DNA from 4 places in the Pandoraea morbifera genome. Region 2 is predicted to be linked to each of the others. Evidence: predicted binding sites of a transcription regulator. Region 2 holds the regulator's gene; each other region holds the start of a gene.
What was found. The regulator LexA, encoded in region 2, represses DNA repair genes until DNA is damaged. The targets are predictions, from matches to a motif close to ACTGTATNNNNATACAGT.
Positions count from the first base shown of each region.

Region 1 (5,793 bases), on a different contig from region 2:
TCGCCGGCAACCGTCAAGCCATTCTGACGGAACGACTCGTCGACCAGCGCGACGGGCATCACGTAATAACCGGCTTCGCCCAACGGAACCGTCACCTGCGACAGCACGCTGTAGGTGGCATCGATGTCGGGTGACTCATTGAGCGGCGGCAGCACCAGAATCGACTTCGGCTTGCTTTCCTTGAACGCCGTGTAGTCGTAGGGCTTGGCCTGATGCACGGCGCACCCGGTCATCACGGCCGCGAGCGTTGCGACGGCCATCCATTTGCACAGTCGGACGATCATTGTTTGGCCTCCGGGGTCTTGTTCTTGAGAAGGAAGTCGATATAGCCGGCGGATTCGGGGAACAGCTGCTTTTCGGTCTGGAATTCCTCGACCATCTTGTCGGCCTTGCCGACCGATGCGTAGAGGAGTCCAAGGTGCGCGTGATAGCCCGGGGGCGCGGCGTGGTTGCCGGCCTTGATCTTTTCGAGATCGCGCTCGAGCACGATGATCTGCGCTTCCTTCGATTCTCCCTTGAAGTATTCGTAGACCTGGGGCTGATAGCTTTCCCAGTCGTACAGCGGCTTGGGCGGCGTGGCACAGCCGGTCACCAACGTGACGACGGCGCCACCCACGGCGGCCGCGAGCGCGGCACGGCCGGACGAGAACTTGCGAATCATGGCGTAGTAATCCTGTCAGGCATGGCGCGGCGTGGTTGTGCATCGCGCTCGCGCACACGAGAAGTGCGCGCGATCACGCGATCACGCGATCACGCGATTACGTGAGTACGCGGGCGCGCGGCGTGCGCGTCACGACCGACGCGCCGCGACATGCGGCATTAATGAAGGCTTAGGGCGTGGGTACGCTTACTTGCCGGGCTTCCAGGCGCCGCTTTCGATGCCGGCGACCAGGTTGTTGACCGCTTCGCGCATGGCCAGATCGAGGACCTTGCCATTGAGCGTGGAGTCGTAGCCGGCGGTACCGCCGAAGCCGATCACCTCGCGGTTGGACAGCGCGAACTCGCCCGCGCCACCGCTCGAGAAGACGACCTCCGACGTGGCGATGTCGACCACGTTCAGATTGACCTTGGCGTAGGCGATCTGCTCGCGGCCTCGGCCGAGAATGCCGAAGAGCTGCTTGTCCCCCACTTCCTTGCGGCCGAACTCGACGACGTCGCCGGTGATGACGTAGTCGGCACCCTTGAGCGCCTGCCGCGTCTTCTTGATGTCGGCTTCCTGACGAATCTCGGCCATGTTGTCGCGGTCGAGCACGTTGAAGCGGTTGGTTTGCTGCAGATGCGTGATCAGGATCGTCTTGGCCTGACTGCCGAGACGGTCGACGTTATCGGAAAACACGCCTCGCATGTATGCCGAACGATTGTCGAACTTGCCGACGGCGATCGGCGTGCGCACCCCGACGAATGGGCGGCTGGCACTCTCGACCTTGGCGACTTCCACGGTACGCGAGCTTTCGGTGGCGCAACCGCCGAGCACGCCGACGGCGAGCACGGCTGCGCTGAACAGCGCGACGCTGGACTTCCTGTTTTGCACGGTGAACCCCTTGTAGTGTTGTCACCCGGCGGTCGACGTCTCGTGGCGTCGACCTGCTGCGGGCATCTGATCGCCTTACCGGAATTGCGGACTTCTCGTTCTGATATTTGGTAAGGGGTGCTGATGTTAGCACGCGTGCAAGCCACTGCGGGCGTTGTCGAACGTCAAAAAATGCTCAGGGTTGGCAGCTTCAATCGAGTCCGAAGACGAGCAGGAGGTTGGTGGCGGTGATGACGGCGAACAGGCCCCATGCCGCCACTTGCGTGGGGCGTCCGATGGCATTGCCGTGCATCACGCGGCGGTCGCTCACCGAGCGGATGAGCGGCCACATGGCGAACGGGAGTTGCAGGCTGAGCAGCACCTGACTCCAGACGAGCAGCTTGCCCACGGCGCCGTCGCCGAGCCACAGCACGCCGACGAGCGCGGGCACGAGCGCCAGACCGCGCGTGATCAGGCGTCGCTGATAGCACGGGATCTTCAGGTGCAGGAAGCCGTCCATGATGACCTGACCGGCGATGGTGCCGGTGAGCGTCGAGCTTTGCCCCGAGGCGAGCAGGGCGATGCCGAAGAGCAAGGCGGCCGCACTGCCGGCAATCGGCGTGATGAGCTGATATGCCTGCTCGATATCGGTGACGTTGGTCTGGCCGCTGGCATGAAACACCGAACCGGCAAGCATCAGGATCGCCGCATTCACCCCCATGGCGATCACGAGCGAGACCCACGTATCGATGCGCACCAGCGCGAGTGTGTCGTGTACGTCGCCGCGCTTGCCACCGACCACGCGCCGGGTCTGCACGACCGACGAATGCAGGTACAGGTTGTGCGGCATGATCGTCGCGCCGACAATGCCGAGCGCGAGCACGATGGCATCGCGCCGGTCGTGGCTCGGGGCGCCGGGCACGAGGCCGGCGGCAACCGCATGCCAATCGGGCGGCACCATCGCGACCTGCGCGACGAAGCAGAACGCCATGGTGCCGATCAGCCCGAAGACAATGGCCTCGATCTGGCGGAATCCTTTGCCCTGAAGGCCCAGCACGATCATGGTGTCGAGCGCGGTGAGCACGATGCCCCAAGCGATCGGCACGCCGAGCAGCAGTTTGAAGGCCAGCGCGCAGCCAAGCACTTCGGCGATATCACACGCGATGATCGAAATCTCGGCGGTGATCCATTGCACGAAACGTCCCGCGCGGCCGTACCGTTCATAGCTGGCTTGTGCGAGATCGCGTCCGGCAACGAGTCCCAGCCGCGCCGCGAGCATCTGGAGAAAGATGGCGGCGAGACTCGACATCGCCACGACCCAGAGCAGGGAGTAACCGAATTGCGAGCCGGCCTGAATGTCCGTGGCCCAGTTCCCGGGATCCATGTAGCCGATGGCGATGAGCAGCCCGGGGCCGGCGAAGCGCTTGAGCTTGCGCCAGCGGGAGTCGCGTGCGTCGATGACGATGCTGCCTTTGACTTCGGAGGGACAGAAGGGGGCGGTGGCGGTGGTCGGCAGGGGCATGAAGGCGCAAAGGCGGGAAGCGGGAAATGAGAACGGTTGGCAACGGGTTTCGTCCGATCCCGCAACGTTAGCCGGGTGTGCGCAGGCTCGCAAGCGGGATCGCGGTGGGAGGGGCGGGCGATGAGCGGCGATGAGCGGCGAGGAACGTGGGGGCAAGAGGGCAAGAGGGCGCTGTCGGAAATGCGTTCACGAATCTCTGGTCAATGGCGGACGAACTGCTATACTGTATATTCATACAGTATTTTGGTGCATGATGACCCTGTCGCTTTCCTCCCTGCCTGCCGGGCTGTGGCGTGCCAGTGAACTGGCGCATTGCCACCGTGCCGGGCATGCCTCCGGTTTTGCCGCGCTCGACGCCGAGTTGCCCGGTGCCGGATGGCCATATGGCGCGGTGACGGAGTTGCTGAGCGATCGTCCCGGGATCGGTGAGTGGCGGTTGCTCGCCCCGGCGTTGCGCGATCTCACGCAGGCGGGCAAGCCGGTGATGGTGATTGCGCCGCCGATGCTGCCGTATGCGCCGGCGCTGGCCGGCTGGGGAATCGATCTACGCTGGCTCAGTGTCGTGCTGCGCCCCGCGCATGACACCGCCGGCGCGGGGGGGCATCGGCGTGGCGTGCGTGGCGTTCGTGGGGCCGCCGGCGCGCGGGACCGCGACATGCTCTGGTGCGTCGAGCAGGCGCTCAGGAGCGCGTGTTGCGGCGCGGTACTGACCTGGCTCCCGGCGGCCACACCCGAGCAGATTCGGCGGTTGCAGGTCGCGGCGGGGGGCGCGCAAACGCTGGCCTGGGTGATGCGTCCTTGCGCCGCGGCGGCAACGGCATCGGCGGCGCCGTTGCGGCTGGGGCTGAGTGTCGGCGAGGGGAGCCGTCTTGGCGTGCGGTTTCTCAAGCGTCGCGGTCCGCCCCGGCTCGAACCTCTCTGGCTGAGCCTGCCTGCCCCGTACGCTCGTATTGCTCAGGCGGTCACGGGAGCCGCCGACGTCGCCGACGACGGGATGGCGGTGTCCGCGGCGCCCGATCCCGCGCCTTCGCCCGCACCGTCCACGGTGCCGTTCGTTTCTGCTTCCGGAGTCTCGCATGGCTTGCTGGATCGCCCTGCATCTGCCGTATCTGGCGCTCGAGATCGCCGCGTCGTTCACGCCGGCTGACGCGCAGACGACGGTCGTGCTCGCACAGTCGCGCGTCTGGCAGGCCGGCGAGGCGGCAAGGGCGGCGGGCGTGCAAACCGGCATGCGCCGCGGCGGGGTGTTGGCGCTGTTGCCGCAGGCGCGATTTCATGATCGCGACGAAGCGGCCGAGCGCGTCGCACTCGAAGCGCTGGCGCTCGCATTGCTGCGCTTCGGCCCCGACGTTGCCATTGCCTCGCCGCAGTGCGTGCTGATCGACGTGGCCCCGAGCCTGCGGTTGTTCGGCGGGCTGGCCTCGCTCGCCGCGCAGGTACTCGAGAGTGCCGAGGCGCTCGGGCACCGGGCGTCGCTCGGTATCGCCGCGACGGCCGGTGCGGCCGCGCTGCTCGCGCGTGCCGGCGAGGCAATGCCGCTGCCCGTCGACTCGCAGGCGCCGACACCGCGGCAGATGCAGGCCGCCATGCAGACGCGGGCGTCGCGCCGCTCGATCGTACCCGGGCAAGCCGGGCAGACGGGGGCCGCGAGAACGTCTGTCGGGATGGCGATGCCGCTGGCATCGGCATGGCAGGGCGAGCCGTTGTTGCCGCCGGACGAGCGGGCGCTGCCGCAACAGCTCGACTCGCTGTCGGTGGCATTGGTGCCCGAGGCGCAACCATGGCTCGACTGGCTCGCACAGATCGGGTGTGCGACGTTGGGCGAATTGCGGGCATTGCCTGCGCCCGGCGTGCGACGGCGCTGCGGCGCCGAACTGCTGGCGGCGCTTTCCCGCGCGTATGGCGAGACACCGGAGGCACCGGCCTGGTACCGTGCGCCGCCCCATTTCGAGGCCGTGCTGCCGCTGCCGTCACTCACACATGACGTCGAGGTGCTGCTCTTCGGCCTGCGCCGTCTGCTGGCCCAGCTCACCGGGTGGCTTGCGTCAGGTCAACTGGCCACGCGCGCGCTCACGCTGGTGCTGGAGCACGAGCCGCTTGGCCGGCAGACTCTGGCGCCGACACGTTTCGATATCCGCCTGGCCGAGCCGAGCGCCGCGCCCGCGCACCTGCTGTCGCTGTGCAAGGAACGACTGGCCCGTGCGCCGCTGGTCGCGCCAGTGTTGACCTTGCGGCTCGACGTCACGCAAACGGCCCGGCATGAACCGCAAAGCGGATCGTTGCTGCCCGAGCCGGGACGCGCCCGGCAGGACTTCGTGCAACTGATGGAGCGCGTGACGGCGCGGCTGGGCGATGAGCACGTGAGGCGTTTGCATGTGCGCGGCGATCACCGTCCGGAGGCGGCCTGCGTCAGTGAGCCCTACGGCTCGCCCGCGGCATCCGCCCAGGCACCCGTCGGCAAACGCACGGCGTCCGACGTGAGTCGCCATCTGCCGACGCGGGAGGCGCGGGTCCCGCCGCGTCCGGTGTGGCTGCTCGATACGCCTCAGCGGTTACGCGTGCACGAGGAGCGTCCGTGGCGGCAGGGCGTGTTGCAACTGGTGAGCGGTCCGGAGCGGATCGAGGCCGGCTGGTGGGAGCCGGGAACGGTTACGCGCGACTACTTCATCGCCGCGGACACCACGGGGGCGCTGCTGTGGGTGTTTCGCGAGCGTCCCGTGAAGGGGGCGGACGCCGCGTGGTATTTGCATGGCTTGTTCGG
Region 1 covers NZ_CABPSD010000005.1:47,553-53,345, reverse strand. The annotation lists gene PMO31116_RS10065 (DUF799 domain-containing protein) at 1-284, opposite strand, end outside; gene PMO31116_RS10060 (DUF4810 domain-containing protein) at 281-661, opposite strand; gene PMO31116_RS10055 (CsgG/HfaB family protein) at 848-1,531, opposite strand; gene PMO31116_RS10050 (Nramp family divalent metal transporter) at 1,722-3,032, opposite strand; gene imuA (translesion DNA synthesis-associated protein ImuA) at 3,283-4,179, shown strand; gene PMO31116_RS10040 (Y-family DNA polymerase) at 4,109-5,793, shown strand, end outside.
Region 1: a site for LexA is predicted at 3,255-3,272, ahead of imuA (translesion DNA synthesis-associated protein ImuA). Genes of this name have one in related genera too.

Region 2 (5,793 bases):
ATACCGGCTGAACTACGCGATCGCCACCTATCCCAAACCGTATATCGCGCTGATGGACGGTGTGGTGATGGGCGGTGGCATGGGGATCTCGCAAGGGGCCGCACTGCGTATCGTGACCGAGGCCACGCGCATGGCAATGCCGGAAACGGCGATCGGCCTGTTTCCCGATGTCGGCGGCGGCTACTTCCTCGCGAATCTCGCCGGCCATCTCGGGGAGTATCTCGGTACCACGGGTATCGTATTCGGTGCCGTCGATGCCTGCGAAATCGGTCTGGCCGATGTCGTGCTGCCGCGCGCGTTGCTGCCAGTGTTGTGTGACCGGTTGGCGAACGGGGCGTGGGACGACAGCGACGCCGTACTTGATGCGGCACGCACGTTCGTGCGCGAAAGCCTGCCGCCCGCAGGGCTCGCACCGGGCAAGCTCGCACCGCTGCGCGATGTCATCGACAGCCACTTCGGTCTGGCCGACATGCCGACAATACTGAAATCGCTCCAGCGCGAGGCGCGCTGCGAGTATTCTGGCTGGGCGCAGGAAACCGAAGACCTGTTGCGCGCCAAACGTTCGCCGCTGATGGTATGTGTGACGCTCGAGCAAGTTCGCCGCGCACGACACATGTCGCTGGCGGACGATTTGCGAGAAGAGTGGTTGATGATGCGTAGTGTCTTCAACCTCGATGGCCGCAGCGGGGCCGAGGGTGTGGAAGGGATCCGTGCGATGGTCGTCGACAAGGATCACAAGCCGCGTTGGCAGCATGAGCGCATCGAGGACGTGAAGCCCGCGGACATCGCGCGATTTTTCGACGGCGAGCGTCGAGGTGCGGACCATCCGTTGCGCGACCTCGGGCAATAGCCGGCAGCACCGCGCTCGCCGGGGTGACGCGTCACACGGCGGCCTGACAGAATTGCTCGCCCACGGCCTGATCGAGCTTGCGGCAGACATCGGCGATGCTGCCGACCATCACGATATGCGACACGTCGCGATACACACGGACATCGTGGGCGCCTGCCGATGCGGCGAGATCGCGTCGCGGCAGTTCGCGCACATCGCGCGACGCCTTGACGGCCTTGCCCGCGGGACACACGCGACGCGATGCCGATGCGGCCGCAGCCACGAGCGTGCGGGGCAGGGCGGTGGTGCGCGTGCGGGCAGGCACAGTGTAGGAGCGGGCGATGGCGGGCGCCGAAGCGTAGGGTCCGGAAAGCGCGGAGAGGCCGTAGACCGCCGACAGCCGGGTCTGCGACGTCGCATGAACGCGCGGTTGACCAAACGACGTACGCAGCAAACCAAAGAGTCGAGCCATGATGCAATCCTTCTTCGAATGTGGGTCTGAGGGAGCGCGTCCCGCCGCGTTCTTACGAATCGCGAGCGCAGCAGGGCACGGGCGCCGGACCCAGCCCGGCGCAGTCGGAAAAGCAAAGTCTTCTGGGAGTCGGGGGCGGCGCCAGGTAACGCCGATCCCGTGATCGCGCTTAGAGGTCGTTGTTGCGAATCAGGCCGACCGCAATTCCTTCCAGCGCAAAGTCGCCGCTGCCCTCGTCGACGTTGATATTCTCGAAGTCGGGGTTCTCGGCAATCAACTCGACCCCGCCAGGCACGCGATGGAAACGCTTGACGGTGACGTCGTCGCCGATACGCGCCACCACGATCTGGCCCTCACGGGCGTCGGCCGCCTTCTGCACGGCCAGCAGGTCGCCGTCGAGAATGCCGGCGTCGCGCATCGACATCCCGCGCACCTTCAGCAGGTAGTCGGGCTGGCGCGCGAACATGTTCGGGTCGCACTGGAAATTGCGTTCGATGTGCTCCTGCGCAAGGATCGGGCTGCCCGCCGCGACTCGGCCGACGAGCGGCAGCGACAATTGCATCAGGCCCATGTGTGGCAACGTGAACTGATGCGAACCGCCGGCTTCGTCCAGACGCTTGAGGCGGATGCCGCGCGATTGCCCGGCGGCCAGTTCGATCACACCTTTGCGCGCCAGTGCCCGCAGATGCTCCTCCGCGGCGTTGGCGGAAGAGAAGCCGAGTTCGGCGGCAATCTCCGCACGCGTTGGCGGAAAGCCGGTGCGTTCGATGGCTTGCTGAACCAGTTCGTAGACCTGCTGTTGACGGGCGGTAAGTTTGATCATGGCATCACTGTATGGAAGCACAGGTGGCTGTATTTTTGTACAGTGTTTGCAAAAAGGCAAGGGAAAACTTCATGTAGTGCATGAGGTTCATGCGCTTTTGCCGCCTCTTGCGCCGTTTGCAACGTTGCCGCCCGGCATGCGTTCCGCGCGGCGATCGTCTTCAGCCCCCAATCTCTAATCCATATTCCGGCATAAACAAAAGCAAAAATATTATTTTTAATTATTTAGATGCCCTCATAGACTGGCCTCCTACACACGCGAAGCAAACCAGGAGTGCAAGTCATGAGCAACGCAGCACGGGGATGGAAAGCAAACAAGCTGGCAGTCGCGCTGGGCGCACTGGCGCTTGCCGCGACGATGACGGTGCAGGCGCATGCGGCGAGTCTCTCGCTGCTCAACGTATCGTATGACCCGACGCGCGAGCTTTACGCGGACTACAACAAGGCATTCGAAGCCTATTACAAGCAGGTCGCCGGCGACACGGTCACGGTCAAGGCGTCGCACGGGGGCTCGGGCAAGCAGGCCCGCACCGTGCTCGACGGGGCACCGGCCGACGTGGTCACGCTCGGCATCTCGGCCGACATCGATGAACTGGCGCAGGCCGGACTGGTGGGCAAGGACTGGCAGAAGCGCTTGCCCGACAACGCCACGCCCTACACGTCAACCATCGTGCTGCTCGTGCGCAAGGGCAATCCCAAGCAGATCAAGGATTGGGGCGATCTCGTCAAGCCGGGCATCAGCGTGGTCACGCCGAACCCCAAGACGTCGGCCGGCGCGCGCTGGAACTACCTCGCTGCGTGGCTCTACGCCCTCAAGCAGCCCGGCGGCAACGAGCAGAAGGCGCGGGACTTCGTCAAGGCGCTCTACAAGAATGTCGGCGTGCTCGATTCGGGCGCGCGCGGCGCCACGACCACCTTCGTCGAGCGCGGCATCGGCGACGTGCTGATCGCGTGGGAGAACGAGGCACTGCTCTCGGTGAAGGATCTTGGCCCGGACAAGTTCGACATCGTCGTGCCGTCCTCGTCGATTCTGACCGAACCGCCGGTCGCCGTGGTCGACAGGAACGTGGACAAGCATGGTACCCGCAAGGTCGCCGAGGCGTATCTGCAGTGGCTCTACTCTGCGCAGGGGCAGGAGATTGCCGCCAGACACTTCTATCGTCCGCGTTCGCCGGAAATTGCAAGGAAGTACGAGGCGCAGTATCCGAAGCTGCGGCTCTACACCGTCGACGCCGACCTGGGCGGCTGGACGAAGACGCAGGCGAAGCATTTTGCCGACGGCGGCATCTTCGACCAGATCTACACCAGGAAGTGAGCGACGCGCGCTTGAGGATCCTCGCATGAGTACCGCATGGTTTCCGGTTTGGCGAAAGCCCAGCGCCTTGCCCGGCTTCGGCCTGACGATGGGCTACACCGTGGCATATCTGAGCCTCGTGGTGCTGGTGCCGCTGCTGATGATCTTCGTCAAGGCGAGTTCGCTCGACGCGGCGAGTTTCGTGGCCGCCGTGAGCTCGCCGCGCGTGCTGGCGTCGTACCGCCTCACGTTCGGCATCTCGCTCGCGGCCGCCGTGCTCAACGCCGTGTTCGGCCTCGTCCTGGCATGGGTATTGGTGCGTTACACCTTTCCCGGCAAGCGCTTCGTCGATGCATTGGTCGACCTGCCGTTCGCGCTGCCGACGTCGGTGGCCGGTATCGTACTGGCCGCAATTTATGCCCCCAACGGCTGGATCGGACGCTGGTTCGAGCCGCTCGGCATCAGGATTGCGTTCACGCCGCTGGGCATCTTCGTGGCGCTCACGTTCATCGGGCTGCCGTTCGTGGTGCGTACGCTCCAACCGGTGCTCGAAGCGTTCGAGCGCGAACAGGAGGAGGCGGCCGCGTGCCTGGGCGCCACGCGTTGGCAAACGTTGCGTCGCGTGATCCTGCCGGCGGTGCTGCCCGCCCTGCTGACCGGTTTCGCGCTGGCCTTCGCGCGTGCCGTTGGCGAGTATGGCTCGGTGATCTTCATCGCGGGCAACATCCCGATGGTTTCGGAAATCACGTCGCTGCTCATCGTCACCAAGCTAGAGCAATTCGACTATGCGGGCGCTGCCGCGCTGGCCGTGGTGATGCTGGCGATCTCGTTCGTATTGCTGCTTCTGATCAATACCCTGCAATGGTGGCTGCAACGCCGCCATTCGGGACGCCGCGTCGGCGGCGCATGACTTCGGAGAACGTCCAGAGCATGTCCGATTCCCTCGCAATTTCGCGCGCCATGCCGCAGTCGGTACACACGCGCAAGGCCGATCCGACCGACGAGCCCGCGCTCGTCAAGGTGTTGCTCATCGCGGTGGCGCTCGTGTTCTTCGCGCTGTTTCTGGTGTTGCCGCTCGCGTCGGTCTTCGTGACCGCGCTGGGCAAGGGCGTGACGGCGTACCGGGCAGGGCTGACGAACGACGATGCGCTTGGCGCCATGCGCCTGACGCTGTCGATCGCGGCGATCGCCGTGCCCCTGAACCTGGCGTTCGGCGTGGCGGCCTCCTGGGCGATCGCGCGTTTCGAATTCAAGGGCAAGAGCGTGCTGACCACGCTCATCGACTTGCCGTTCTCGGTCTCGCCCGTGATCGCCGGCATGACGTTTCTGCTGATCTTCGGTCGTCAGGGGCCGCTGTGGAATTTCCTTGAGGCGCACGACCTGAAGATCGTCTTCGCGCTCCCGGGACTGGTGCTGGCGACGGTGTTCGTCACGTTCCCGTTCGTTGCGCGCGAGCTGATTCCGCTGATGCAGGCGCAGGGCGGCGAGGAGGAGGAGGCCGCCCGCGTGCTGGGGGCGAGCGGATGGCAGGTGTTCACACGCGTGACGCTGCCCAAGATCAAATGGGGCTTGCTGTACGGCGTGATCCTTTGCAACGCGCGCGCCATGGGCGAGTTCGGTGCGGTGTCGGTGGTCTCCGGCCACATTCGCGGCGAGACCAACACGCTGCCACTGCACGTGGAGATCGAATACAACGACTATCACACGGTCGGGGCGTTCGCGGCCGCCTCGGTGCTCGCGCTGCTAGCCCTGGCCACGCTGGCATTGAAACTGTGGGCTGAGCGCAAGCTGGCGCAGGACAAGGCGGCGCGTCGCGAAGACGCCTTGCCGGCCTGATCGGCAACGCCCCGACATTGGATTGAGGAGCAGGACAGATGAGCATTCAGGTACAGCAGGTTTCGAAGCGCTTCGGCGAATTCGCGGCGCTGGACGACGTCAGTCTCGAATTCCCCACCGGCGAGCTGGTCGCGCTGCTCGGGCCGTCGGGATGCGGCAAGACCACCTTGCTGCGCATCGTGGCGGGCCTAGAATTTGCCGACGCGGGGCGCGTGGTGCTCAACGGCGAGGACGTGGCGTCAGTCGGCACCCGCGAGCGCGAAGTTGGTTTCGTGTTCCAGCACTACGCGTTGTTTCGCCACATGACGGTGTTCGAGAACGTGGCATTCGGCCTGCGTGTGAAGTCACGCCGCGAGCGGCTGTCGGACACGCAGATTCGCCGCAAGGTGCATGAGTTGCTCGGCCTCGTGCAACTCGACTGGCTGGCCGATCACTACCCGGCGGAACTCTCGGGAGGGCAGCGTCAGCGCATCGCACTCGCGCGCGCGCTGGCCGTCGAGCCGAAGGTGTTGCTGCTCGACGAGCCGTTCGGCGCGCTCG
Region 2 covers NZ_CABPSD010000010.1:71,977-77,769, forward strand. The annotation lists gene PMO31116_RS16710 (enoyl-CoA hydratase/isomerase family protein) at 1-850, shown strand, start outside; gene PMO31116_RS16715 (hypothetical protein) at 882-1,301, opposite strand; gene lexA (transcriptional repressor LexA) at 1,471-2,124, opposite strand; gene PMO31116_RS16725 (sulfate ABC transporter substrate-binding protein) at 2,407-3,438, shown strand; gene cysT (sulfate ABC transporter permease subunit CysT) at 3,464-4,327, shown strand; gene cysW (sulfate ABC transporter permease subunit CysW) at 4,324-5,253, shown strand; gene PMO31116_RS16740 (sulfate/molybdate ABC transporter ATP-binding protein) at 5,292-5,793, shown strand, end outside.

Region 3 (5,793 bases), on a different contig from region 2:
GTGCAACGCCATATCGCGATAAGCGAGGCACGACGCGTCACGCGAGTTTCATGTCGTCGTCATGTCAGCCTTCATACGGGTTGTGAAGCAATGCACCGCGCTCGCCTATTGCCGATAAATGCCGATGAATCGCCATCGATTCATGACGAAAGCGAAGGTACGCGCGTCAACTGTCGTCCGAAAACTCGTCGGCGCCACGCACGATTTTGCTGATAACGGTACTTGAAAAGCCCCTTGCGGCCAGAAACCGCATTTGCTTGGCCCGAGCTTCCGGGGTCGCGGCGACTTCACCGAACTTCTTCTGCCACACGGCGCGGGCGCGGGCGAGTTCCGTGGCGCGGAGCTGCTCGGTGAGCGTGGCGACCGTCTCGGGATCGACCTGATGTTGCTTGAGCTCGCCGACGATACGCGTCGTACCCAGACGCGACGCGCGTCGGTTCACCACGCTTTCCGCGAACCGCTCGTTGGATAGCCACCGCTCGTGCTCCAGGCTGTCGAGCAGGCGATCGAGTGCTTCGGGATCTTCCGCATCGGCATAAGGCGCCAGCTTGCGGCGCAACTCCGCACGGCTGTATTCGCGACGCGCGAGGTACGACAGCGCGCGCCCCTTGAGGCTCAGCACGGGTTTGCGCGACGGCTTTGCCGCAACGGCTTCGTCGCCGGGGGGCGGCGGCGCAGCGTTCGGATCTCGGGGAGGACGTCGCTGAATCATGAGCTCATCGTCGCGCAAATCTCGCGAACGCAGTCAGAAAAGAAAAAACGGCAACGCGAAGCCGCATGGCGACGCGTTGCCGTTTCGTCCGAGGAGGCTTAGGCCTCGTCGTCTGCTTCGATCTCGCCGGTCTCGTTGATCGCCGTCACGCCAAGCGATGCACGAACCTTGTTCTCGATCTCATGGGCGATATCCGGATTTTCGCGCAGGAACTCACGTGCGTTGTCCTTGCCCTGACCGATCTTCTCACCGTTGTAGCTGTACCAGGCACCGGCCTTTTCGACGATCTTTGCATTCACGCCCAGATCGATGATCTCGCCTTCGCGCGAAATACCCTGGCCGTAGAGAATGTCGAAAATTGCCTCGCGGAACGGCGGCGAGACCTTGTTCTTCACGACCTTGACGCGGGTTTCGTTGCCGACCACCTCGTCGCCCTTCTTGATCGAGCCGATACGGCGGATATCCAGGCGTACCGACGAGTAGAACTTCAGCGCGTTGCCCCCCGTGGTCGTTTCCGGGTTACCGAACATCACACCGATCTTCATGCGGATCTGGTTGATGAAGATCACCGTGCAGTTCGTGCGCTTGATCGTGCCGGTCAGCTTGCGCAGCGCCTGCGACATGAGACGCGCCTGCAGACCCGGCAACGAATCGCCCATCTCGCCCTCGATTTCGGCCTTCGGCACCAGTGCCGCCACCGAGTCGATGATGATGAGGTCGATGGAGCCCGAACGCACCAGGGCGTCGGCAATTTCCAGTGCCTGTTCGCCCGTGTCCGGCTGCGAGATCAGCAGATCCGGCACCGAGACGCCCAGCTTGCTGGCGTAGCCAACGTCGAGCGCGTGCTCCGCGTCAATGAACGCGCACGTGCCGCCGATCTTCTGCATTTCGGCAACGACCTGCAGCGTGAGCGTGGTTTTCCCCGACGATTCCGGGCCGTAGATTTCGATCACGCGGCCGCGCGGCAAGCCGCCGACGCCAAGCGCGATGTCCAGCCCCAGCGAGCCGGTAGAGACGACCTGGATGTCCGCTTCGACCTCGCCGTCGCCCAGACGCATGATCGAGCCCTTGCCGAATTGCTTCTCGATCTGCGCGAGGGCGGCGGCAAGCGCCTTGCCTTTCTCGGCCGACAGATTGGCAGACCCTTTCTTGCTTTCTTCCATGAATCGTCCTTTGATATGATGAGCGAGACGGCTCGAGTGACGCGTGATTGCCGGTACTGTATAAAAAACCAGTGCTATTTGCAAGCCCCTGTTGTCCGAAAACGCCGAAACGACAAAAAAAGCCGCGAACCACGCGCCGCAACATCACAGGAGACACACCGCTGCCGTCAGGCGCCGGTGCCTAAACCAGCCTATCACGCCCATGCGAATTCTCATCGCAGAGGATGACAGCATTCTGGCCGACGCCCTGACCCGCTCATTGCGCCAGGGGGGCTACGCCGTCGATCACGTCAAGACAGGGCTCGAGGCCGACTCCGCACTCTCCGCCCAGACGTTCGACCTGCTGATTCTCGATCTCGGCCTGCCCCGCCTGCCCGGTCATGAAGTGCTGCGCCGGCTGCGCGCCCGCAATTCCCATTTGCCGGTGCTGATCCTGACGGCATCCGACAGTGTCGATGCCCGCGTCAAAGGTCTCGATCTCGGCGCCGACGACTACATGGCGAAGCCGTTCGCGCTGGCCGAGCTCGAAGCTCGCGTGCGCGCGCTCACGCGACGCGGTGCCGGCGGCGGCTCGACCGTCATCCGTCACGGGCCGCTCAGTTTCGATCAGGTCGGGCGCACCGCCTATATCAATGAGCAGATGCTCGACCTGTCCGCGCGCGAGCTCGAATTGCTCGAGGTGTTGCTGCTGCGTACAGGCCGGCTCGTCTCCAAGGAGCAACTCGTCGATCATCTGTGCGGCTGGGGCGAAGAGGTGAGCAATAACGCCATCGAGGTGTACATGCACCGGTTGCGCAAGAAAATCGAGCCGAGCGGCGTACGTATCGCCACGATCCGCGGGCTGGGGTATTGTCTGGAGAAGCCGGCTACGGCGCCTGCCACCGCCGCCTGACGACCGTGGTGCGGCCTCGACGGAAAGGACGTGTATGGCGTTGCCGCGTCCCCGGCGCGGCGGGGTTCGCGACGGATCCCCGCGATCCCGGTGTAGCGCCCCTTTCCGGTTTCGGCCCCGGATTCGGTCTCGCCTCCTTTTGTCCTCCTGTCCGATGCGCCTGAGCTTCCGCCATTCCAATCGCACCGCGCAAGCGACCCCGGACGCGACGTCCCACGGCGCGCCGCGCGCATCCGCACGCCGCGACAAGGCAACGCCCGACCACGACGCGTCTGTGCCCGAGGCCGCCGATCCGTTCGATCCTTACGCCGATCCCTTCGTGCGCCCCGGATTCGGCGCACCGCTCGAGCGCGAAGCCGAGCCGCCGCCGCGCTCGCTGTTCGGCGAGATTCTCGACTGGATGCTCGCGCCGCTGTTGCTGCTCTGGCCGATGAGCATCGCGGTGACGTATCTCGTTGCAAAATCGATTGCCAACGGCCCGTTCGATCGGGCACTCGAGACCAACACCTACGTCCTCGCCCAGCAGGTGCACACCGATCGCGGCCAGGTCACGCTGACGCTACCCATGCCCGCGCGCGATCTGCTGCGCGCCGACACCACGGACAACGTCTACTTCCAGGTGCTCGGTGCAAAGGGGGAACTCGTTGCCGGAACTGCCGAGCTGCCGCTGCCGCACGAAGACGACCGTCCGCAACCCGGCGTGGTCCAGTTTCGCGACGAAACCGTGGGAGGCAACGACATTCGCGTGGCCTTCACCTATGTCGACCTGCCGCGCATGGAGCCGCCCGGCAGCATGGCGCTCGTACAGGTGGCGGAGACGCTCGACAAGCGTAGTCAGCTGGCCAACGAAATCATCAAGGGCGTGATCCTGCCGCAATTCGTGATCCTGCCGCTGGCGATCGTGCTCGTGTGGTTCGGCCTGTCGCGTGGCCTCGCGCCGTTGCATGCGTTGCAGGAACACATTCGCGCCCGGCGCCCCGACGACCTGTCGCCGCTCGAGGCACGTCAGGCGCCCCCGGAGATCGCGCCCCTCGTCAATTCGCTCAACGATCTGCTCGAACGTCTCGAACAGAACATGAAGCTGCAGCAACGTTTCATTGCGGATGCCGCGCATCAACTCAAGACACCGCTCGCCGGGCTGCGCATGCAGGCCGAACTGGCATTGCGTCAGACCTCGCCGGATGAGCTGCGTCGCTCCCTCTCGCAAATCGCGGTTAGCTCCGAGCAGGCCGCCCGGCTCGTCAACCAGTTGCTCGCGCTTGCGCGAGCGGAGAACAGCGCGAACGACGCCGCCGCGTTCACGCCGGTCAACCTCAGCCTGCTGGCCCGCAGTGCAATGCAGGACTGGTTTCAGGCCGCCTTTGCCAAGCGCATCGATCTGGGTTTCGAGGAGCCGCCGTTCCCGGTGCATCTGTCGGGCCAGCCCGTGATGCTGCGCGAGATGCTCAACAACCTGATCGATAACGCGATCCGCTATACGCCCGTTGGCGGCAAGGTGACGGTACGTCTGCGGCACGAGGCGTCCGACGGCTTCGTTCATCTCGAGGTCGAAGATACGGGGCCGGGCATTCCTTCGACGGAACGCCCGCGCGTGTTCGAACGCTTCTATCGAATTCTTGGCAGCGACAGTGACGGCAGCGGTCTGGGGTTGGCGATCGTGCGCGAGATCGTGCAGATCCATCGCGGCGACGTGAGCGTACTCGACCATGTCGATGCGCAGCATCCCGAAGCGACCGGCACACTCATCCGGGTCACGTTACCGCTCGCCGATGGGCCTATCGAAAACCCTCATGCGTGACGAAAACACGCGAAATACGTTCAAATTCATGCGAAAGCCGAGGGTAATTCCCTAGCGGCGTAAGCTTCGAGTCAGTTTGGCGTCAGACGGCGGTAAGGTTGCGCTCCAATAATCAGTTGCAACGGCCCGGGTGCGTCCCAGGGGCGTGCTTACATTACAGGAGACAACCGCATGGCTACTGCAACGACAGCCACCTCCCACGCGCCGATGACCGCAGAAGAACGGAAGGTCATCTTTGCGTCGTCGCTGGGCACGGTGTTCGAGTGGTACGACTTTTACCTGGCCGGTTCGTTGGCCGCCTTCATCAGCAAGCAATTCTTCTCCGGCATCAACCCCACGGCGGCGTTCATCTTCACGCTGCTGTCGTTTGCGGCAGGCTTCGCGGTGCGTCCGTTCGGCGCGATCGTGTTCGGCCGGATCGGCGATCTGGTGGGGCGTAAGTACACGTTCCTCGTGACCATCACGCTGATGGGTCTGTCGACGCTGGTGGTCGGTCTGCTGCCGGGCTATGCGTCATGGGGCATCGCCGCTCCGGTGATCTTCATCGCCATGCGCTTGCTGCAGGGCCTGGCGCTCGGCGGCGAGTATGGTGGTGCCGCCACATACGTTGCGGAGCACGCACCGCACGGCCGTCGCGGCTTCTACACGTCGTGGATTCAGACGACGGCCACGCTGGGTCTCTTCCTGTCGCTGCTCGTGATTCTGGGCACCCGCATGATCATGGGCGAGGATGCGTTTGCCGATTGGGGCTGGCGCGTGCCGTTCGTGCTGTCGATCGTGCTCTTGTTGATCTCGCTGTGGATTCGTCTGCAACTGAGCGAGTCGCCGGCATTCCAGCGCATGAAGGCTGAGGGCAAGGCGTCGAAGGCGCCGCTCAAGGAGTCGTTTGGCGAGTGGAAGAACCTGAAGATCGTGATTCTGGCGCTGGTCGGTCTGACGGCGGGTCAGGCCGTGGTCTGGTACACGGGCCAGTTCTACGCGCTGTTCTTCATGACACAGGTGCTCAAGGTGGACGGCAACACCGCGAACATCATGGTGGCACTGGGCCTGTTGATCGGCAGCCCGTTCTTCGTGTTCTTCGGGGCGCTGTCGGACAAGATCGGTCGCAAGCCGATCATCATGGCCGGCTGCCTGCTCGCGGCACTGCTGTACTTCCCGATCTTCAAGGCACTGACGCATTACGCGAACCCGGCCCTCGAAGCGGCGACGGCGCGCTCGCCGATCACGG
Region 3 covers NZ_CABPSD010000004.1:182,487-188,279, forward strand. The annotation lists gene recX (recombination regulator RecX) at 167-712, opposite strand; gene recA (recombinase RecA) at 811-1,875, opposite strand; gene PMO31116_RS09010 (response regulator transcription factor) at 2,078-2,767, shown strand; gene PMO31116_RS09015 (sensor histidine kinase) at 2,922-4,565, shown strand; gene PMO31116_RS09020 (MFS transporter) at 4,737-5,793, shown strand, end outside.
Region 3: a site for LexA is predicted at 1,931-1,948, ahead of recA (recombinase RecA). Genes of this name have one in related genera too.

Region 4 (5,793 bases), on a different contig from region 2:
TGCGCCTCGACCTCAAGGACGACACCGACCGGGCGACTTTTCTCGACTGGGTGGCGCGCGCGGACATCCTGCTCGAAGGGTTTCGTCCCGGCGTGATGGCCCGGCTCGGTTTCGATTACGCCTCGCTGGCGCGGCGACGCCCGTCGCTCGTGATGGCGTCGATCAGCGGATACGGGCAGCAGGGGCCGATGTCGCAGGCGGCGGGGCACGACATCAACTACATCGGTTACGCGGGGGTGCTCGATCAGCTCTGCGACGCGCTCGATGCGCCGATCGTCCCGAACTTCCAGATCGGCGACCTCTACGGGGGCGGCCAGGCTGCGGTGCAGGCCGTGCTGGCGGCGCTGGTGTCGGCGCAACGCACCGGTCGTGGCCGCTGGCTCGATATTTCCATGACGCACGAGGTATTTCGCTCGAACATCGTGCCCGCCGTGGCGATGCATCGCCAGGGGTGCACGGCGCGCGCCGGCGGCGATCTCCTCAACGGCGGCGTGCCCTGTTACCAGGTCTATCGCACGCGCGACAATCGCTTCATGGCAGTCGGGGCGCTCGAACTCAAGTTCTGGCAGACCCTGTGCGACGTACTGGGGCGCAACGAATGGAAGTCGCGTCACTGGTCGCTCGGTCAGGTCGTGGGCGGCGACGACGCGCGTGCGCTGCACGCCGAGTTGGCGGCGGTCTTCGCGGGCGCGTCGCAGCGCGAGTGGGTCGAGCGCTTCGCCCACGCCGATTGTTGCGTCACCCCGGTGCTCCGGCTCGAGGAAGCGATGGTGCATCCGTTGTTCGCGCAGGTGCGCGATGCACTGGTGCCCTGATCGGCGGCGCGTTACCGAATGTCACAATTTTTCGGGCGGGAGCGTCGCGAAGTCCGGCGGGCGATCGCGTAAAGTCGTCGCTGACTTCACCGCCTGGCGCTCCGACCTCCGATGACCCGAAGGCTTGCACTTCCCGAACGACGACACTGGCTCGCGGACTTCACCCGAGTCGCGCCACGCCGATGGACCGCCGTGACCGTGCTCGGCGTCGCCACGGTCGCTGCATTGTGCGCCGGCTGCGCGTCTTATCAGGACGCGCCGACCGATCGCGGGGCGGTGCGCTCCACGCCGATGACGACCGGCGATCTGGCGCAGACCGACATCAATCGCATGGCGACGCTGGGCATGCGTGCCAACCTCGAGAGCCTGTACCTGCTGGCCGACAAGCTCTACAAGCGCAATCCGAGAGAATGGCGAAAGTCGGGGGCCGCGTCGCAAGCTCAGGCGATGACGCAACTTCGCGCGGCGGTCGAAGGACGCCGCACGCTGCCCGAGCTCAAAGCGCTGCGCGACGTGCGCGCGCTGTCGCTGTCGCTCGACCCGGCGTTCCAGGGGGATCGCGTGGCCGCGTTCATCTTCAGCCTGTCGGACACGATCATTACGGCGCACGGTGGCTCGACGGTGTTCTACCTGAGCGACGGCCTCGATGCGCAGCGTATCTACAACGCGGCGCGCAATGTGGAAATCGCGGCGTGGCTGCTCGCGAGCCGTCAGGACACGGCCGGACATCCGTTGTTGCTGGCGAACGAAATCGCCGAGGTGCGAAACGTGAGCTTCGAGCGCGAGTTCGGCAAGATCGTCGGTCGGCTCGACCTGCTCGCCGAGATGCTCGACGAAAAATTTCGCCGCGCCGGAATTGGCTACGTGCAAAACCTGCTGGGTGCCCAGTTTCTCCAGTTCCTGCCGGTGCGTTGAGTGTGACGCACCTGGCGCATGTGACGAGTGTGCGGCGTGTGACGAGTGGGATGCGTGCCGAGCGCGATGGCGGGGGGGGGCGCAGTTGGGGCGCAAATCTCTCGTGAATGCTGTATATTTGCACAGTATTTTCGCTGCCCGCCATGTCACCCGCCACGCGCAAGATCATTCACTGCGACGCCGACTGTTTCTACGCCTCCGTCGAGATGCGGGACGACCCGTCGCTGCGCGGGATTCCTCTGGCGGTGGGCGGCCAGCCGGATCAGCGCGGGGTGGTCGCCACCTGCAATTACGAGGCGCGCGCCTTTGGCGTGCGCTCGGCCATGCCCTCGGCGCAGGCCGTTAAGCTGTGCCCCGACTTGCGAATCATTCCGCCTTCGATGGCGCGGTACCAGGAAGCGTCCCGGCGGATCATGGCGATCTATCGCGATTACACCGACCTCGTCGAACCCTTGTCGCTCGACGAAGCGTATCTCGACGTCACCCTTGGCGATCGCTGCGAGGGCTCGGCCACGCTGATGGCTCGCGAGATTCGCGCACGCGTGGCCGCGGAAGTGGGACTCACCGTTTCGGCGGGCGTGGCGCCCAACAAGTTCATTGCCAAGATCGCCAGTGACTGGCGCAAGCCCGACGGCCTGTTCGTGGTGAAGCCCGCCGAGGTGGACGCCTTCGTGGCGGCGCTTCCGGTGGAGCGCCTGTTCGGCGTCGGCAAGGTGACAGCGGAGAAGCTTCGCGCGCTGGGCGTGGATTCCTGCGCGGATTTGCGAAGCCACTCGCTGACCGAGCTCATCGAGCGTTTCGGCGTGTTCGGGCAGCGGCTGTTCGAGCGTTGCCGAGGCATCGACACGCGCGAAGTCAGCCCCGACCGCGAGCGGAAATCCATCAGCGTCGAGACGACCTACACGCGCGACTTGCGCACGCTGGCCGACTGCGAGGCGGCCCTCGATCCACTGCTTCGCCTGCTCGCCGAGCGCATCGAGCGCGCGCGGCGCAACGAGCCGTTCGCCATCGCCAAGGTCTTCGTCAAGATTCGTTTTGCCGACTTCTCGCGCACGACGGCCGAGGCCGGGGCGTTGGGGGTGGACGCCCGTCAATGCCGCGAGCTGCTGGCCGAAGCCGTGGGCCGCAAGCGTCGGCCCGTACGATTGCTGGGCGTGGGCGTGCGGATGCTCGACGCCGAAGCGACGCGTCAACTGCGACTGTTCGACGACTGGGACGCCGTTGAGCGCACCTTGTCCACGAACGCGGGCGATAATGGGGCATCACAGGCGTAGATGACGCGCCGGCGATCGCGGGAACGTGGCACGCGCGCGGCTTGCCAAGGCCGCGTCGCGCGACAGCGCACATGACGTATGACTCGCGCAGCAATGCGCACCCAGACGAGGTGAAGGATGACGGAGATCATCGAAGTCACGTTGCGGCTCACCGCGGCCCTGATCCTGGGCGGCCTCGTGGGCCTGAACCGCAATCTGCATCACAAGTCAGTCGGCTTGCGCACGTTGGCGATCGTGTCGTTCGGCTCGGCCTTGTTCGTGCTGGCCGTGGTGCCGTTTCCGGGCTCGGCGCTGACCTACGACAACTCGTCAGTCAGCCGCGTCGTGCAGGGAATCGTCGCGGGGATCGGGTTTCTCGGCGCAGGTTGTATCGTCCGGCCCAGCCGAGGCGCCTCGGTTCACGGGTTCACCACGGCGGCGGCACTCTGGAGTACCACGGGGATCGGTATCATCTGCGGTCTGGGCCGCTGGCATATCGCGGTGGCCGCCATGATGCTGCTGCTTATCGTGCTGGCGGTCGGCGGGCGGGTCGAAGCGCTCGCGCACCGATGGCTGGGACACGACGAACCCCGCAATGGCATCGCGGATGCGAACACGCCGGCGTCCCGTGAGCGCGACAACACGTGACATCCATGGTGCGCTGGCAGAAGATGCACATCGCGGCCTCCCCGCGCCCGGAGCACTGGCGGCGCATTTATTGTGGATACCGAAGAAAAATGCCCGCCGAAGCGGGCAAATGACGTTGTCGCAGTACCCCCAAAAGGACGTAAGAGGGCGGTTTCATTTTGGTGACCTGCCGTTTTTTCGCCAATCGGGGCTTGCCCGATTAGGGAAAGCACGTTCGGGAGACTACGTAAGTCGCGCCGCAATGCCCCGTGGTATCGGTCACCCCTGTCGATCTACCGCAGCGCCCGAAGCTCCGTGGCGCGGGCGCGCGCGACTCGCAAGCCGTCCGCCTGGAGCGTGAGCGTGGCAGCCTCGGCTTGCTGCGAAGCCTCCGACGGCGACGCGTACGTCACCACCGCCGCCCGACGTTCCCGGAGGAATCGCTCGGTGATGGGGGCGCACTCGGCCGCGGCCTCGTCGGCCAGACGCCCGGCGTCGGGCTCGAGGTTGACGTAGCGCGCCACATGTCCGTACAAACAGGTGCGGTATTGGTTGGCAGCGGCGTCGGCCGCGGCCAGGTGACGCTCGCGCAGGGTGGCGGCGTCGGGCGCGGGGGCATGCGCGGGCGTCGCGCCGGCTTGCGGTCGTGATGGGGTGGCGCAGCCGGTGGCGAGCAGCGTCGCCGCGAGACACGCCAGGACCGGCGCGGCGCGCATTTGAGTCAAAATCGGAAACTTCCGAATCATGAGGTAATCGAGGCCGATGGCAAAAAGTCCGCGATCTCGCTATGGTACGGGATTTGGCGAGGACGTCCTCGCATTCCACCGAATTGGGCGCGCAGGTGTCGCGCCGAACTGACATGAGCGAATTCCACAAAGGTCTGGTATGGCTGCGGCGCGATCTTCGCTGCACGGACAACGCTTCGCTGGCGCAGGCGCTCGCGAGTTGCGCCGAGGTGTATGTCGCGTTCGTTTTCGACACGACCATTCTCGACGGACTGCCGCGTGACGACAGGCGTGTCGCTTTCATTCGCGACAGTGTTTGCGAGCTCGACGAAACCCTCAAGGCGCGCGGTGGCGGGTTGGTCGTGCGTCACGGCGACCCGGCGCATGAGATTCCGACACTGGCCAGGGCACTCGGTGTGCAGGCGGTGTTCGCCGCCCGGGACTACGAGCCGGCCGCGCTCAGGCGCGATCGTGCCGTTGCCCGCTCGCTGGAAGATCAGGGTATCGCTTTCGAACTCGTGAAAGACCATGTGATCTTCGAGATGAACGAGGTTCTGAGCGCACAGGGCGAGCCCTACAGCGTATTCACGCCGTACCAGCGCGCCTGGCTCAGGCAAGTGAGGCCGGTCGACCTCGCACCGCACGGGAAACCGTCCGATTTCCGGCGATTGACCCAGCCGCCGGGCGCCGTGAAGGGGGCGATACCGTCGTTGGCGACGTTGGGCTTCGATGTGCCCGAGTCGCGCCGCATCGCGGTGCCCGCAGGGGAGTCGGGAGCGCAGCAACTGCTCGACGACTTCCTGCCACGTATGGCGCACTACCACGAACGACGCGACTATCCGGCCGTGCGTGGGCCGAGCTATCTGTCCGTGCATCTGCGCTTCGGCACCGTGTCGATCCGCACGCTCGCGCGTGAGGCGCACGCCGCCATGCAGCATGGTGGCGAGGCCGGCCGCGGCGCGCAGACATGGCTCGGCGAGCTGATCTGGCGCGACTTCTATTTCATGATCCTGCACCATCACCCGCATGTGGACGGCCGGGCGTTCAAGCCGGCGTACGACGCGATCGAGTGGGCTGCGGGCAAGGAGGCCGACGCCGCGTTCCTGGCCTGGTGCGAGGGGCGCACCGGTTATCCGCTCGTCGACGCGGCGATGCGCCAGATCAACGAGACCGGTTATATGCACAACCGCCTGCGAATGGTGACGGCGAGCTTTCTGGTCAAGGATCTGGGCATCGACTGGCGGCGCGGCGAGGCGTACTTCGCGCAGGCCCTCAACGATTTCGACCTGGCGGCGAACAATGGTGGGTGGCAGTGGGCTGCCTCGACCGGTTGCGATGCCCAGCCGTACTTCCGCATCTTCAATCCGGTCACGCAGTCAGAGAAGTTCGACCCCGAAGGGCGATTCATCCGAAAGTACGTGCCCGAACTGGCCGATTTGCCTAACAAGGCGCTGCACG
Region 4 covers NZ_CABPSD010000006.1:143,129-148,921, forward strand. The annotation lists gene PMO31116_RS12165 (CaiB/BaiF CoA transferase family protein) at 1-815, shown strand, start outside; gene PMO31116_RS12170 (hypothetical protein) at 927-1,730, shown strand; gene dinB (DNA polymerase IV) at 1,874-3,004, shown strand; gene PMO31116_RS12180 (MgtC/SapB family protein) at 3,122-3,631, shown strand; gene PMO31116_RS12185 (hypothetical protein) at 3,904-4,356, opposite strand; gene PMO31116_RS12190 (cryptochrome/photolyase family protein) at 4,470-5,793, shown strand, end outside.
Region 4: a site for LexA is predicted at 1,840-1,857, ahead of dinB (DNA polymerase IV). Genes of this name have one in related genera too.